4 regions of the Streptosporangium sp. NPDC001681 genome follow, and region 3 is predicted to be linked to each of the others. Evidence: riboswitches for the same ligand, from Rfam matches in the RefSeq annotation. Region 3 holds a riboswitch; each other region holds the start of a gene.

Region 1 (3,201 bases), on a different contig from region 3:
CTCGGCGAGAGGCCTGCAACCAGATGCCCGCGCCGATGGCCACGATCGCGGCGAGTGCGACCCAGATCCAGCCCGGCAGGCTCCCGGCGTTCTCCTGCTCGCCGGTGGCGGAAGCGGGGCCAGGCGAAACGGGCTGCGCGACCACCGGTGCGGACGCTGAAGCCGTCGGCTCCGGCACCGGTGTGGTCGCGACGGTCGATGCGGCCTTCGCGGGCGGTGTCGCCGGGGCGGTCACGGTGAAGGGAGTCTCCCCCTCGATCGGGTGGCCGTCGGAGGAGACCACCCGCCAGGCGATCACATAGTCACCCGGGGCCAGGGGCGCCGGAACATCGGAGGTGACCGTGTCACCTGCGGCCTTCGCTTTGCCGATGTCGATGATCGTGTCGCTCGCCGTGCGCAGCGCGACCGCCGGGAAGCGGACCTGAGAGCTGAACTCCAGCTTGATCCGTTCGACGGCGGAGACCTTGGCATCCTTGGCGGGAGAGCTGCTCTTGAGGCGGTCGTGGGCGAGCGCGGCGGGTGCGCCGAGCAGGACGAATATGGCGCAACACAGGGCGGTGACAACGGTCGTGCGGACGGATCGTGGCAGGGACGCCATCGTGGACTCCAGGAGGAACCTCCGGCCGTGCCCTCGGCACGGACCGGCGAAACGGAAGGAACGCCTCCAGTGAAAAAAGGAGGGCGTCTGGTCACGGGGGCACGCCACCCTCCGGACCCTTCCTTCAGGTCCTTCAGCCGGCGTGTCGCGGTACGGGCGGGCCGCGCCGCCGCAGCACCGGCAGGATTTCCCAGCCGCCGTACGGCCGGACATCGGCGGCCGGAACGGCCCGCCACACCGGCGGCGCCACCTCGGCGGGGATGGCGAACAACAGCCGGATCAGCGGCCTCGGCCCGCCGTACAGGCGGATCATCAGCCACAGGGCGCTCTCGCCGCGGTGCAGCCACCATCCGGTGCCCAGCGCCACTGCGAGATGGATCACCGTCATGCCCAGGCCGGAATGGCCGTGCTCAGCGGAGAACATCGCCTGCGGTGCGGGCGCGGCGCGATTGAACAGCTCATGCAGCAGGATCTGCGCGCCGGTGGTCGCGCCGAGCACGACCTCCACACCGCGCTCGCGCCCGTTGAGCGCGTACGCCACGCAAAAGGCGATCAGTGCGCCCAGAACGGCCAGGTGCGGCGGGATCAGGCCGCCCCCGGCCAGCGCGTGGCCGCCCGCGGAGACCACGAGGCACATCGTCGCGAAGACGATGGCTCGTGGCACGCGCAGCGCCGACGCCGTAGGGGTCACAAAGGACATCCTGTCAGCCGGGTGACTCGCCGAGAAGACCGGGACAGCGGATCACGCCTCAGGCCGTCGCGGCCGGGTGCGTGAATCTCATACCCGGGCATACGTGGGAACGGCTCCCGCCGTTCACCCGAAACGCGGGACGGTCATGCGAAGAGCGCCTCGTGTTCCACGGCGGCCGTGCGTGTGGAGCCGGATCGCGTGCCGCCCCGGGACCGCACGCACGGTACGCGCGGCGGTCCCGGACGCCGTTGCAACGATCATTGAACGAGCCGGTCGAGGTCTTGTCGTTAATGGTGGTTGTGCGAACATGGTCGGCGTAGGCGACGGCGGAACGAGGAAACCGGTGTGAATCCGGTGCGGTCCCGCCACTGTGATCGGCGAGTGAATCCCGAACAGGCCACTGCCCGCGTGCGGGTGGGAAGGCCGGGAGGAGCATCGACCCGAGAGCCAGGAGACTCACGCTGTCGCCTCCTCACGAAATGGGGCGGATCTCCCCAAGAGAGGACGGTGGCCGTCATGCGGTTCTCCCGCTATGGGGCCCTTCAGCCTGCCCGTCGTGCAGGACTCTCCTGGTGATCCGGCCTCTCGCCCGTCGCGGCAGCCGTCGAGGAACGGTGACCGCGGCCAGTTTCCAGGAGACCACCCATGGGCATCCTCCGCCCGATCACCGGCGTGCTGCTCGCTGTCCTGCTCACCGCCACCGCCTGTGGCGCCCACGAGCAGTGGACGAAAGCCGTAGGAGAGCGATGAGCCACACCGTCGTCGAGGAACACCGGACCACCCTGCACCTGTGGGCGCTGCCCACCGACGAGCAGACCCTGCTGGCCCTGGTCACCGGCATCTTCGAAAAACACTGGGAGCACATCTGGTTCGGCGTGATCGTCCAAGGCGCCGCCTGGGAGGTCGCCGCGCCCAACGCACCCGAGCGGATCAGCCTGTACGACGGCTATGTCACCGTCGACTTCGGCCGCTGGTGTATCGGCGAGCACACCGCGAGCGGTCCCGAACTCGGGCGGATCCGCCGCTGCGCCCGCGCCGAGCTGTATCGCTCCATCGGCGCCGACGGCAGCCCCGTCTCCTGGGGCCTGCGGATGTTCAACGGCCAAGGCGACCAGCTGATGACGGTGCTGCTGCCCAACCCCTTCCTCACCGACCGCCAGCAGATCCTCGACCCGCCCGACTATGAGCGCCTGGCCACCTGGGACGAACTGCGCGCCACCTACCTCGGCCTCGGACCCGACCCGCTGGATCGCACCGGAAAGGGATTCAAGCACGCATGAGCAGGCTCACCGTCTGCCGGGACTGCTGCTGCGGTAGCACCCGCAAGATCCCCGCCCTCGACCATGACGAGCAGCTTCGCCGCCTGTCGGAGATCGCCGATGTCCACGTCAGCGACTGCCTGGACGTGTGCGAGCAGGCCAACGTGATCGTCGTGCGGCCCTCACCCGCCGGACGCGCCGCAGGCGGGCGGCCGGTATGGCTCGGCCTGGTCAACCACCTCGACGTCGCCGAGGACATCGCCGCTTGGATCCAGGCCGGAGGCCCCGGCCTCGCGCCGATTCCCGACATCCTCACCCTGCACCTCTTCACAAGGACCCGTTCATGACGAGCCGACGCTCACTCCCACTCCTGCTCCTCCTCGTCTCCGCGCTCCTGGTGGCCGGTTGCGGAGCCGGCGAGCAGACCGCCGGCCCCACGGGCGCCACGAATCCGGCGGCGAGCTCGGCCGCCGCAGGGTTCCCCCTCACCGTGACCAACTGTGGTGTGACGACCACCTTCCAGAAGCCGCCGCAGCGGGCGGTGACACTCAACCAGCATGTCACCGAGATCATGCTCGCCCTCGGGCTGGAGAAGTCGATGGTCGGGACCGCTTTTCTCGATGACGAGATCTCTCCCGCCTACGAGAGCGCCT
Region 2 (3,201 bases), on a different contig from region 3:
GGGCCGCGTACGACTTCCGATCACACGGTGGCCGTCCGCCGGTCCGCGCGGGTGTCGCTCGCCGGTGCCGCGATCACCCTGGGAATTCGGTCGTATATGGTTTGTCAGTAAAGATCAACAGTTTTATGGAATTCCCATATCCTTCCCGAAGGCGATGAAGGGCGAGGGTATGGGCGAGCAAGAAGATGTTCCAGCGGGTATCGACCCGAACACCCCAAGTGTCGCTCGAATGTACGACTACTACCTCGGAGGCAAGGACAACTTCGCCTCCGACCGGGCGGCCGCGGAACAGTTCATGCGGGTGGTGCCCGGTATCCGCGAGATGACCCGGGCGAACCGGGCGTTCCTCTCGCGAGTCGTCGATCTGCTCGTGCGCCAGGGCGTGCGGCAGTTCCTCGACATCGGGTCGGGACTGCCGACGCAGGACAACGTGCACCAGGTCGCCCATCGCATCGCGCCCGACACCCGGGTGGTCTATGTCGACAACGACCCCATCGTCCTGGTGCACGGCCGTGCGCTCCTGGAGGACAACCACCTCACCTCTGTCGTCCAGGGCGACATGCGGGAACCCGAGAAGCTCCTGACGGACCCGCAGATCGAGAGCGCCGTCGATTTCACCCAGCCTGTCGCGGTGCTGCTGATCTCGATGCTGCACTTCATTCCCGACGACGCCCTGGTCGCCCACATCATCACCACGATCCGCGAACGGCTGGCCCCGGGTAGCCATCTGATCGTCACGCACGCCTTCGAGGCCAACGTCAGCGCCGAGGTGCACGAGGCCGGGCAGCAGGTCTACCGCTCGACCAGCGCGGGGGCGCTCACCTCGCGCGGCCCGGAACAGCTGGCCGAGTTGCTGAGTGGAATGGAGCTGCTGGAGCCGGGGATCGTCCCGGTCGAGGCGTGGCGCTCCGAGTACAACGAGTACGGAGAGAAGATCACCGTCGACTTCACCAAGCCGGGCATCCTCGGCGTCGTCGGACGTAGCTGACCGCCTCCAGGCGAACTGGACTGGGAAGGCGCGAAACGAAAAGCGTCAGCCAGGGCGGTGGGTTGGTGGCCGGCGGGTCGGCAACAGGACGCAGTCACCGCACATGCCGCCGCCGGGCAGGCGGTAGTACAGGCAGCAGCTGCGACGGACGAAGAAGGGACGGCCGGGTACGGGCTCGGTCAGTTCGCCGGTGCCGCGCAGGAGATCCCGGTCCAGTAGTTCGCGGCCCAGCCTCATGGCCTTCGCGGTGAGGTCGGGCCGTCGGTGGGTGAAGGCGCCGATGGTTCCGGCCAGTGCGGAGGCCGCATTGCCCCACAACAGCCCCGGCGCGATCTTCACGATCCGCCGGACCGCCTCCGCGAGCGGTTCCAGCATCTCGGCCATGATGCCGCGGTAGACCGGTTCGGCGATCCGCGCGGGGTCGCGGACGCCCCAGCCGGACAGCCGGGTGGCTCGCAGCGGCAGCGGGTCGGGGGCCGGCCGCCAGTACAGGTGCTCGGGGGCCAGGTCGATGAGCAGGTCGTGCGCGACCACGGCGCCGATGGACGGTGACCACAGGCGGGCGGCCAGGCCCTGGAACAGGATCGAGGCGGCCACCCGATGCTCGGTGGTGCCCAGACGTCCGGCCATGTCGTGGATTCTCGCCTCCAGGACGCCCGGAGCCGTCCACAGATCGGTGAACGGTCGCCATCCGGTCTCGGCCTCGCCTGTCTCGATCCCGAAGTAGCCGCCGATGGAGCGGACGTCGGCGACCGCGCCGGCGACCACGGCCGGGGCGGCGGGCAGCAGTCCGGGCGGAGCACCGGCGGGTGAGTCGCACGGCATGGCAACCGCCTTCCTCTCTTGGGGAGTTCCGCCCCAATTTCGCTGAGGAGGCGACGGCGTGAGTCTCCTGGCTCTCGGGTCCAAGCTCGCCCGGCCTTCCCACCCGTACCCGGGCAGTGGCGATGTCGGGGTCCGCTCGCCGATCACAGTGGCGGGACCGCGCCGGGTTCACACCGGCTTCCTCGTTCCGCCGTCACCTTCGCTGTCATGGTCGCACGGCCCGCATGATTCGCGGTGGGAGGGCCTGCCCAAGGAGGCCACCGCTTCCGGCGACGCGCTTTTCACCGCGTACCGGCGATACCTTGCCGAACTCGCGATCATGCTGTGACCAGCGGTCCCGCACCCCGAGGGCGAAACAAGTTCAATGACCCACAACCGGGTCGCAAGTCCTCATCGCTACCGTGATCGCCGATCACATCTTGTTGACGGCAAGGAGAAAAACAGGGTGGCAGCAGTGGATTCCGTGCTTCGGACCGCTCGGCGGCGGATGAACACGTACCTGCGCGAGGGATCTGACACGTTGAACCTGTCGGGTCTCGGGCTGGCCCAGGTGCCCGAGGAGGTGGCCGAGCTTCCCGGTCTGCGGGTGCTGCACTTGAGATCCAACTGGTTGACCGAGCTTCCCCGGTTCCTGACCGACCTGCCCGCGCTGACCGAGCTCGACCTCGGGGGCAACCGTGAGCTGACCGCCCTGCCCGAATGGATCGGCGAGCTGACCGGACTGATCTACCTCAATGTCTCGGTGACCGGACTGCGCCGCCTCCCCGACTCGATGCGCGAGCTCACCGGTCTCACGGAACTCGACCTGAGCAACCTCTATGACCTGGAGGAGGTGCCCGAGTGGATCGGCGACTTCACCCGGCTCGCCAGGCTCCGCATGTGGTACGCCGGGCCGGCCTGTTTCCCGGCGTCGATGGCCCGTCTCACCGCCCTCACCTGGTTGGACCTGACATACAGCCGGCCCGCCGACCTCTCTCCGTGGCTGGGCGAGCTGACCGCTCTGGAGCATCTCGATATGGGATGCGTCCCACTGACCGGCCTGCCGGAGTCGATCGGGAACCTCACCGCCCTCACCTCTCTCGGCCTGTGGAACACCGGGCTGACCGAGCTGCCGGAGTCGATCGGCAAACTCACCGCCCTCAGGTCCCTCAGCCTGGGCCTGAACAAGCTGACCGCCCTTCCCGAGTCGATGCGGACCCTCACCTCCCTGACCGAGCTCGATCTGCGGAGAAACCGGCTGGCCGAGCTGCCGGAGTGGCTGGGTGAGCTGACCGCGCTCACCGACCTGCGCCTGGACCGCAACGACCCCAGGCCCCAGGTTCCGGCCTCGCTGCGAGCACTCGCGCGAACCCGTCCGGAATGGCGCCGCTTCCTGGCCAGCCGCACCC
Region 3 (3,201 bases):
CACGAGGTTGCCCGCGCGCAGCGCGGCCAGCACGATCTCGCCGTCGGGATCGCGGCTCCGGTCGACGAACAACTCGCCCGGCGGCGGCCCCCAGTGCGCCTCGATGCCGTGCCGCAGGTCCTCGGGCAGCGTCTCGAACCACGCCCGGTAGCGCGCGGCCGGGATCCGCACCGGGTTCGCGGCCAGTTGCTCCTCGGTGAGCCAGTTCCGGTCCTGGCCGCCCGCCGCGATCAGCGCGTGGATCAGCGCGTCGCCGTCCCGCTCCGCCACGCCGGGGAAACCGTCTCCGAGGTCGTACCCGGCCTCCGTCATGGCCGTGAGCAGCCTGACCACGCTGGCGGGGGTGTCCAGGCCGACCGCGTTGCCGATCCTGGAGTGCTTGGTCGGGTACGCCGACAGCATCACCGCGATCCGCCGTTCCGGTGCCCGGACGTGCCGGAGCAGGCCGTGCCGTACCGCGATGCCGGCCACCCGCGAGGCCCGCTCGGGATCGGCCACGTACACGGTCAGGCCCTCGTCGTCGACCTCCTTGAAGGAGAACGGCACAGTGATGATCCGCCCGTCGAACTCGGGGATCGCCACCTGGGAGGCCGCGTCGAGCGGGGACAGGCCGTCGTCGTTCTCCCGCCAGGCGTCCCTTCCCGTGGTCAGGCAGAGGCCCTGCAGGATCGGCACGTCCAGCTCGGCGAGCGCGCCGACGTCCCACGCGGAGTCGTCCCCGCCCGCCGAGGCGGTCGCCGGGCGGGTGCCCCCGGCGGCGAGCACGGTGACCACCAGGGCGTCCGCGGCCCGGAGCGTGTCGAACAGGTCGGGCTCGGCGCTGCGCAGGGAACCGCAGTAGACGGGCAGGGCCTGGCCGCCCGCCTCCTCGATGGCCAGGCAGAGCGTCTCGACGAAGGCGGTGTTGCCCGCGACGTGGTGCGCGCGGTAGTAGAGCACGCCGATGACGGGGCCCTCGGTGCGTCGCGCGACACGTTCGAGGGGGCCCCAGCTCGGGGTGGGCGCGGGCGGTGCGAAGCCGTACCCGGTGAGCAGCACCGTGTCGGAGAGGAAGGCGTGCAGCTGGGCCAGGTTCGCCGGACCGCCGTGCGCGAGGTAGGCGTGCGCCTCGGCGCAGACCCCGCCGGGCACCGTGGACAGCTCCATCAGCTCGGCGTCGGGGGCCTGCTCGCCACCGAGGATCACGACGGGCCGCCGGTCGGCGAGCAGCGCGTCCAGCCCGTCCTGCCATGCCCTGCGTCCGCCGAGCAGTCGCACGACCACGAGGTCCGTGCCCTCGGTCAGCGCGGGCAGGTCCTCGGCGGACAGCCGCGCCGGGTTGCCGAGCCGGTAGTTCGCGCCGCTCGTCCGCGCGCTGAGCAGGTCGGTGTCGGAGGTCGACAGCAGCAGGACGGCAGGCGGCGCGGGTGGCACGGCCGATCGCGGGGTGGGCGGCACGGAACGCATGCAGAAGTCCTCCCTCGGGGTCCTCGCCCCGGGTCGTCGTCATCGCGACGGCAGGAGTCTCCTGGCTCCCGGATCAACGCTCACCCCGGCCTTCCCGTCCGTTGCCGGACCGTGGCCTTCGGTGGGGTTCGCTCCCCGGTTACAGTGGCGGGACCGCGCCGGTTTCACACCGGCTTCCTCCCTGCGCCGTCGCCTAGGTCACACTATGCCAGGCGGACATCCGTAAAGAAATGGGAGCTACCATCCACTGCGTGTCAATAACCGACCCTCCCGGAAGAACCCGGGCCGACGCGTGTCCCGGAGCGCTCCAGGTGCACGCCGCGGCCGACGGCGGCCTGGCGCGGATCCGGGTTCCCGGCGGGGCGCTCACGGCGCGTCAGCTCCGCGTGGTCGCCGCCGCCGCCCGGGAGCTCGGATCCGGCGTGATCGAGCTGACCTCCCGGGCGAACCTCCAGGTACGCGGCCTCCCGCCGCAGGACGGCGAGTCCCTTCCCGTCGTGCACCCGGCACGCGACGACACGCGCGTTCCGGACGACGACCGGAGGCTTTCCCCGGCATCCGACTTCGCCGTGCGGCTGGCCGCCGCCGGGCTGCTGCCGTCGGCCACGCATGAGCGGGTACGCAACATCGTGGCCTCACCCCTGGCCGGGCGGGCACCCGCGAGCCTGCTCGACGTCCGTCCGCTCGTGTCCGAGCTGGACGGGGAACTCCGCGCCCGGCCCGCGCTCGCCGACCTGCCCGGCCGGTTCCTCTTCGCGCTCGACGACGGCTCGGGCGACATGGCGGCTCTCGGCGCGGACGTCACGCTGCTGCCGGTCGATCCGCTGGACGCCTCGGCGGACGTCTCCGAGGTGGCGCTGCTGCTCGCCGGTGCCGACCTGGGGCTGCGCGCCCCCGTCTCCTCCGTCGTCACCGGCATGCTCGCGGTCGCCGAGGCGTTCCTGGCCGAGCGCGCCGAGCAGGGGTCGGGCGCGTGGCGGCTCGCCGAGCTGACCGACGGTCCGGGGCGGGTCTCGGCCCGTGTGCTCAGGGCGGAGCCGGCCCTTCGCCGGGCCGCCCCCGTGGTACGGCGGGAGCGGACGATGGACGGCGGCGCGGCCGGGGTCGTCATGCAGCGTGACGGAAGGTCGGCCCTCATCGTTCTCGCCGCGCTCGGACGGCTGTCGGCGGCCCAGCTGGAGGCGCTCGCCCAGGCGGCCGAGCACGGCGGGGGAGAGGTCCGGGTGACGCCGTGGCGGACGATCGTCGTCCCCGACCTGCCGGCGCCGGAGGTCGATGGCCGGCGGGCGGCGCTCACGGCCGCGGGCCTGGTCAGCGACCCGGCGTCGCCGTGGCTGGGCCTGACCGCCTGCGCAGGCCGGCCCGGATGCGCCAAGGCCCTCGCCGACGTGCACGCCGACGTCCACGCGGGTGCGCGGGCGAACGACGGCACCGGTTCCGAGTTCGATGCGGACGGTCCTGACGACGTCCACCCCTCGCGGGGCCGCACCCGTGCGCTCCCCGTGCACTGGTCGGGCTGCGAGCGGCGGTGCGGACGCCCGCGCGGCCGGGTCGTGGACGTGGTCGCGACCGGAGACGGATACCGCGTCGAGGCGGACGGCGTGAGCCGTACGTTCGCCGACGCCGAGCAGACGAGCGCCGCGGTGGCGGCGACCAGAGAGGGAAAGTGATCGACTACATCAGGGACGGAGCGGAGATCTACCGCCGCTCCTTCGCCACCATCCGCGCGGAGACGGACCTCGGCGGCATGCCGCC
Region 4 (3,201 bases), on a different contig from region 3:
GGCATCGCGGGCAGGCTCGCCTCCGTCCTGGTCCTGTCGGGACTGGCGCGCTCCGCCATGGCCGTCGAGCGGCCGGGAGCCCTGGGTTCCATCCCGCGTGACGCGTTCGGCGCCGTACGCGGCTCGTTCACGCACGAGGGCACGCTGCTCGTCACCGCGATGCCGATGGTGACGGCCGCGGAGATCGCCAACACCGCCGCGGTGGTGGACGCCGCCACCCCTCTCGCCCGCCTGGTCGGCGACTGGACGGTCCTGGTCGTCCCCTCGGACTCCCGCCTGCGCACCTTCGAGGACTTCGCCGCGGAGCTGCGCCGCAACCCGGCGGTGCTGACGGTCGGCGGCCGGCCGGAGGGCGGTTCCGACCACGTGCTCTACGGCATGATCGGCAAGTGCCTCGGGGTGGACGCCCGGTTGCTGGAGTACGCGGGGTTCCTCGGCGCCGAGGATGCCGCCGAGGCGCTCCAGGTCGGACGGGTGGCGGCCCTGCTGGGGTCGGCCCGCGCCCTGCGGCCCGAGATCACCGCGGGCCGCCTGCGTCCCCTGGTGGTCTCCTCGGGCAGTCGGCTCGACGGGATCGACGCGCCGACGCTCCTGGAGGTCGAGGTCCGGCTGGAGTACAGCGACTGGTGCGGCCTGCTGGGACCCAAGGGCATGAGCCAGACGGATCGGGACGCCGCGATCGCCCTGTGTGACAGGATCGACGCCGCGCCGCGCTGGCGCGCCCTGTGCGCGGCCAATGGATGGAGCCGGGTCTACCTCAGCGGCGACGACTTCCGCCAGTGGCTCTTCACCGAGACGGCCCGCACCCGCGGGGTGCTTCACGAGCTCGGGCTACTGAAGTCCTCCGACACAACTTGTTGGGGTAGTTGCGTCAGACGCCCCTAGATGTAGGATCCTGCTCGTTGCTGGTTCGCCCCGGGAGGGGCGAGGCAAGAGGGAACCCGGTGAGATTCCGGGACTGCCCCGCAGCGGTGAACGGGAACGAAAGCCGTCATGTGAGCACTGGGTGAACCATGCCCGGGAAGCGACGGCCGGTAGGCATGCGCAGGGCGCCCGTGAGTCCGAAGACCTGCCGGTGACGTGATTGTCCAGGGCCTCGTGGGAGGGCCCGCGGAACGAGGCGGTCCGGCGTGCCCGGGATCGCTCGCGGACGCGTGCCCCTCCGGCGGAGCCGTACGGGGAAGTCAGAGCGAGCGAGGAACACCACGTGACACAGGCCTTGGCAGAGACCGCAGCAGGGATCGCGGCGGGAACCGCGGCGGAGAACGCCGGGAACGCGCCGGTCGATCGCAGGCTGGCCATCGACGAGGCGGCGGCCCGGGTGATCACCGACCCCGAGAACTCCAGGGTCGCCGCCGCGCTGCTGGCCGAGCTGATCGCCGACGAGGCCGCCGAGCACGGCGTCCGCGACTTCTCCGAGTCGGTCGCCGCGACGCACGAGGCGGGGCTGATCGCCGACGGGCTCGCGGAGTTCGTGGCCGCCCACGCCGGGGTCCTGGACGCGCTCATCGAGCCGGACGCCGACGCCAGATTCGAGTACTTCGGGCTGCGTACCGTCTACGACCGCTACCTGCTGCGTCACCCGCGCACCCGCAAGGTGCTGGAGCGCCCGCAGCACTTCTTCCTCCGGGTGGCCTGCGGCCTGTCCGAGACCGTCGAGGAGGCCGCCGAGTTGTACGCGCTCATGGCCACCCTGTCCTACCTGCCCAGTTCGCCCACGCTGTTCAACTCCGGCTCGCGCAGGCCCCAGCTCTCCTCGTGCTTCCTGCTCGACTCGCCCCGCGACGAGCTGGAGGCCATCTACGAGCGCTACGGGCAGGTCGCGCGGCTGTCGAAGTACGCCGGGGGCATCGGGATCGCCTGGAGCCGGATCCGCTCGCGGGGCTCGCTGATCCGCGGTACCAACGGCCATTCCAACGGCATCGTGCCCTGGCTGCGCACCCTGGACGCAAGCGTCGCCGCGGTCAACCAGGGCGGCCGCCGCAAGGGCGCGGCCTGCGTCTACCTGGAGCCCTGGCACGCCGACATCGAGGAGTTCCTCGAACTGCGCGACAACACCGGCGAGGAGGCCCGCCGCACGCACAACCTGAACCTGGCCAACTGGATCCCCGACGAGTTCATGCGCCGGGTCGAGGCCGACGGCGTGTGGTCACTGTTCGACCCCAAGGAGGTCCCGCACCTCACCGACCTGTACGGCGCCGCGTTCGACGACGCCTACCGGGCCGCCGAGGCCGAGGGCCGGTTCACCGCGCAGCTCCCCGCCCGCACCCTGTACGGCCGGATGATGCGCACGCTCGCCCAGACCGGCAACGGCTGGATGACCTTCAAGGACGCGGCCAACCGGACCTCCAACCAGACGGCCAGGCCGGAAAACGTCATCCATCTGTCGAACCTCTGCACCGAGATCCTCGAGGTCACCAGCGACGCCGAGACCGCGGTCTGCAACCTCGGCTCGATCAACCTGGCCGCCCACCTGTCCGGGGACTCCGGAGAGGGCATCGACTGGGCGCGGCTGCGCGCGACGGTCCGCACCGCCGTGCGGTTCCTCGACCGCACCATCGACCTGGGCTTCTACCCGACCCCCGAGGCCCGGGCCGCCAACCAGAGGTGGCGCCCGATCGGGCTCGGCGTGATGGGCCTGGCCGACGTGCTGTTCACGCTGCGGCTGCCGTTCGACTCGCCGCGGGCGCTGAAGCTGTCCACCCGGATCTCCGAGGAGATCGCGCTGGCCGCCTACCGGACCTCCTCGGACCTGGCCGTGGAGCGGGGCCGCCACCCCTCGTACCGGGAGACCAGGGCCGCCGCCGGGGTGCTCCACCCCGACCACTACGGGGCCGCGACGTCGGCCGCGTGGACGGAGCTCAGGGAGCGGATCGCCGGAACGGGGCTGCGTAACTCGCTGATGATCGCGATCGCGCCCACGGCCACGATCGCCTCCATCGCCGGTTGCTACGAGTGCATCGAGCCGCAGGTCTCCAACATCTTCAAGCGCGAGACCCTCTCGGGTGAGTTCCTCCAGGTCAACCGCTATCTCGTCGCCGACCTACGGGCCCGGGGGCTGTGGACCTCGCGGATCCGTGACGCGATCAAGCGCGCCGACGGCTCCGTCCAGGACATTCCCGAGATCCCCGCCGACCTGAAGCTGCTCTACCGGACCGCCTGGGAGCTGCCGCAGAAGGCGCTGATCGACCTGGCCGCCGC

Evidence for each region. A riboswitch is a leader RNA that binds a small molecule or an ion and turns the genes downstream of it on or off. The one in region 3 is predicted to bind cobalamin.
Region 1: linked by a shared signal. The riboswitch ahead of ABT130_RS30785 (DUF7676 family protein) and the one ahead of cobN (cobaltochelatase subunit CobN) in region 3 are both predicted to bind cobalamin.
Region 2: linked by a shared signal. The riboswitch ahead of ABT130_RS17480 ((2Fe-2S)-binding protein) and the one ahead of cobN (cobaltochelatase subunit CobN) in region 3 are both predicted to bind cobalamin.
Region 4: linked by a shared signal. The riboswitch ahead of ABT130_RS16380 (ribonucleoside-diphosphate reductase subunit alpha) and the one ahead of cobN (cobaltochelatase subunit CobN) in region 3 are both predicted to bind cobalamin.

Annotation. Positions count from the first base shown of each region.
Region 1 covers NZ_JBEOZN010000082.1:3,225-6,425, reverse strand. Annotated here, with positions in the region: gene ABT130_RS30795 (copper resistance CopC family protein) at 1-598, opposite strand, end outside; gene ABT130_RS30790 (hypothetical protein) at 732-1,289, opposite strand; cobalamin riboswitch at 1,581-1,767, shown strand; gene ABT130_RS30785 (DUF7676 family protein) at 2,036-2,569, shown strand; gene ABT130_RS30780 ((2Fe-2S) ferredoxin domain-containing protein) at 2,566-2,895, shown strand; gene ABT130_RS30775 (ABC transporter substrate-binding protein) at 2,892-3,201, shown strand, end outside.
Region 2 covers NZ_JBEOZN010000033.1:42,917-46,117, reverse strand. Annotated here, with positions in the region: gene ABT130_RS17485 (SAM-dependent methyltransferase) at 155-988, shown strand; gene ABT130_RS17480 ((2Fe-2S)-binding protein) at 1,034-1,813, opposite strand; cobalamin riboswitch at 1,852-2,029, opposite strand; gene ABT130_RS17475 (leucine-rich repeat domain-containing protein) at 2,268-3,201, shown strand, end outside.
Region 3 covers NZ_JBEOZN010000205.1:7,800-11,000, forward strand. Annotated here, with positions in the region: gene cobN (cobaltochelatase subunit CobN) at 1-1,446, opposite strand, end outside; cobalamin riboswitch at 1,482-1,683, opposite strand; gene ABT130_RS45185 (ferredoxin-like domain-containing protein) at 1,698-3,116, shown strand; gene ABT130_RS45190 (precorrin-8X methylmutase) at 3,113-3,201, shown strand, end outside.
Region 4 covers NZ_JBEOZN010000030.1:50,561-53,761, reverse strand. Annotated here, with positions in the region: gene ABT130_RS16385 (Bug family tripartite tricarboxylate transporter substrate binding protein) at 1-885, shown strand, start outside; cobalamin riboswitch at 890-1,091, shown strand; gene ABT130_RS16380 (ribonucleoside-diphosphate reductase subunit alpha) at 1,208-3,201, shown strand, end outside.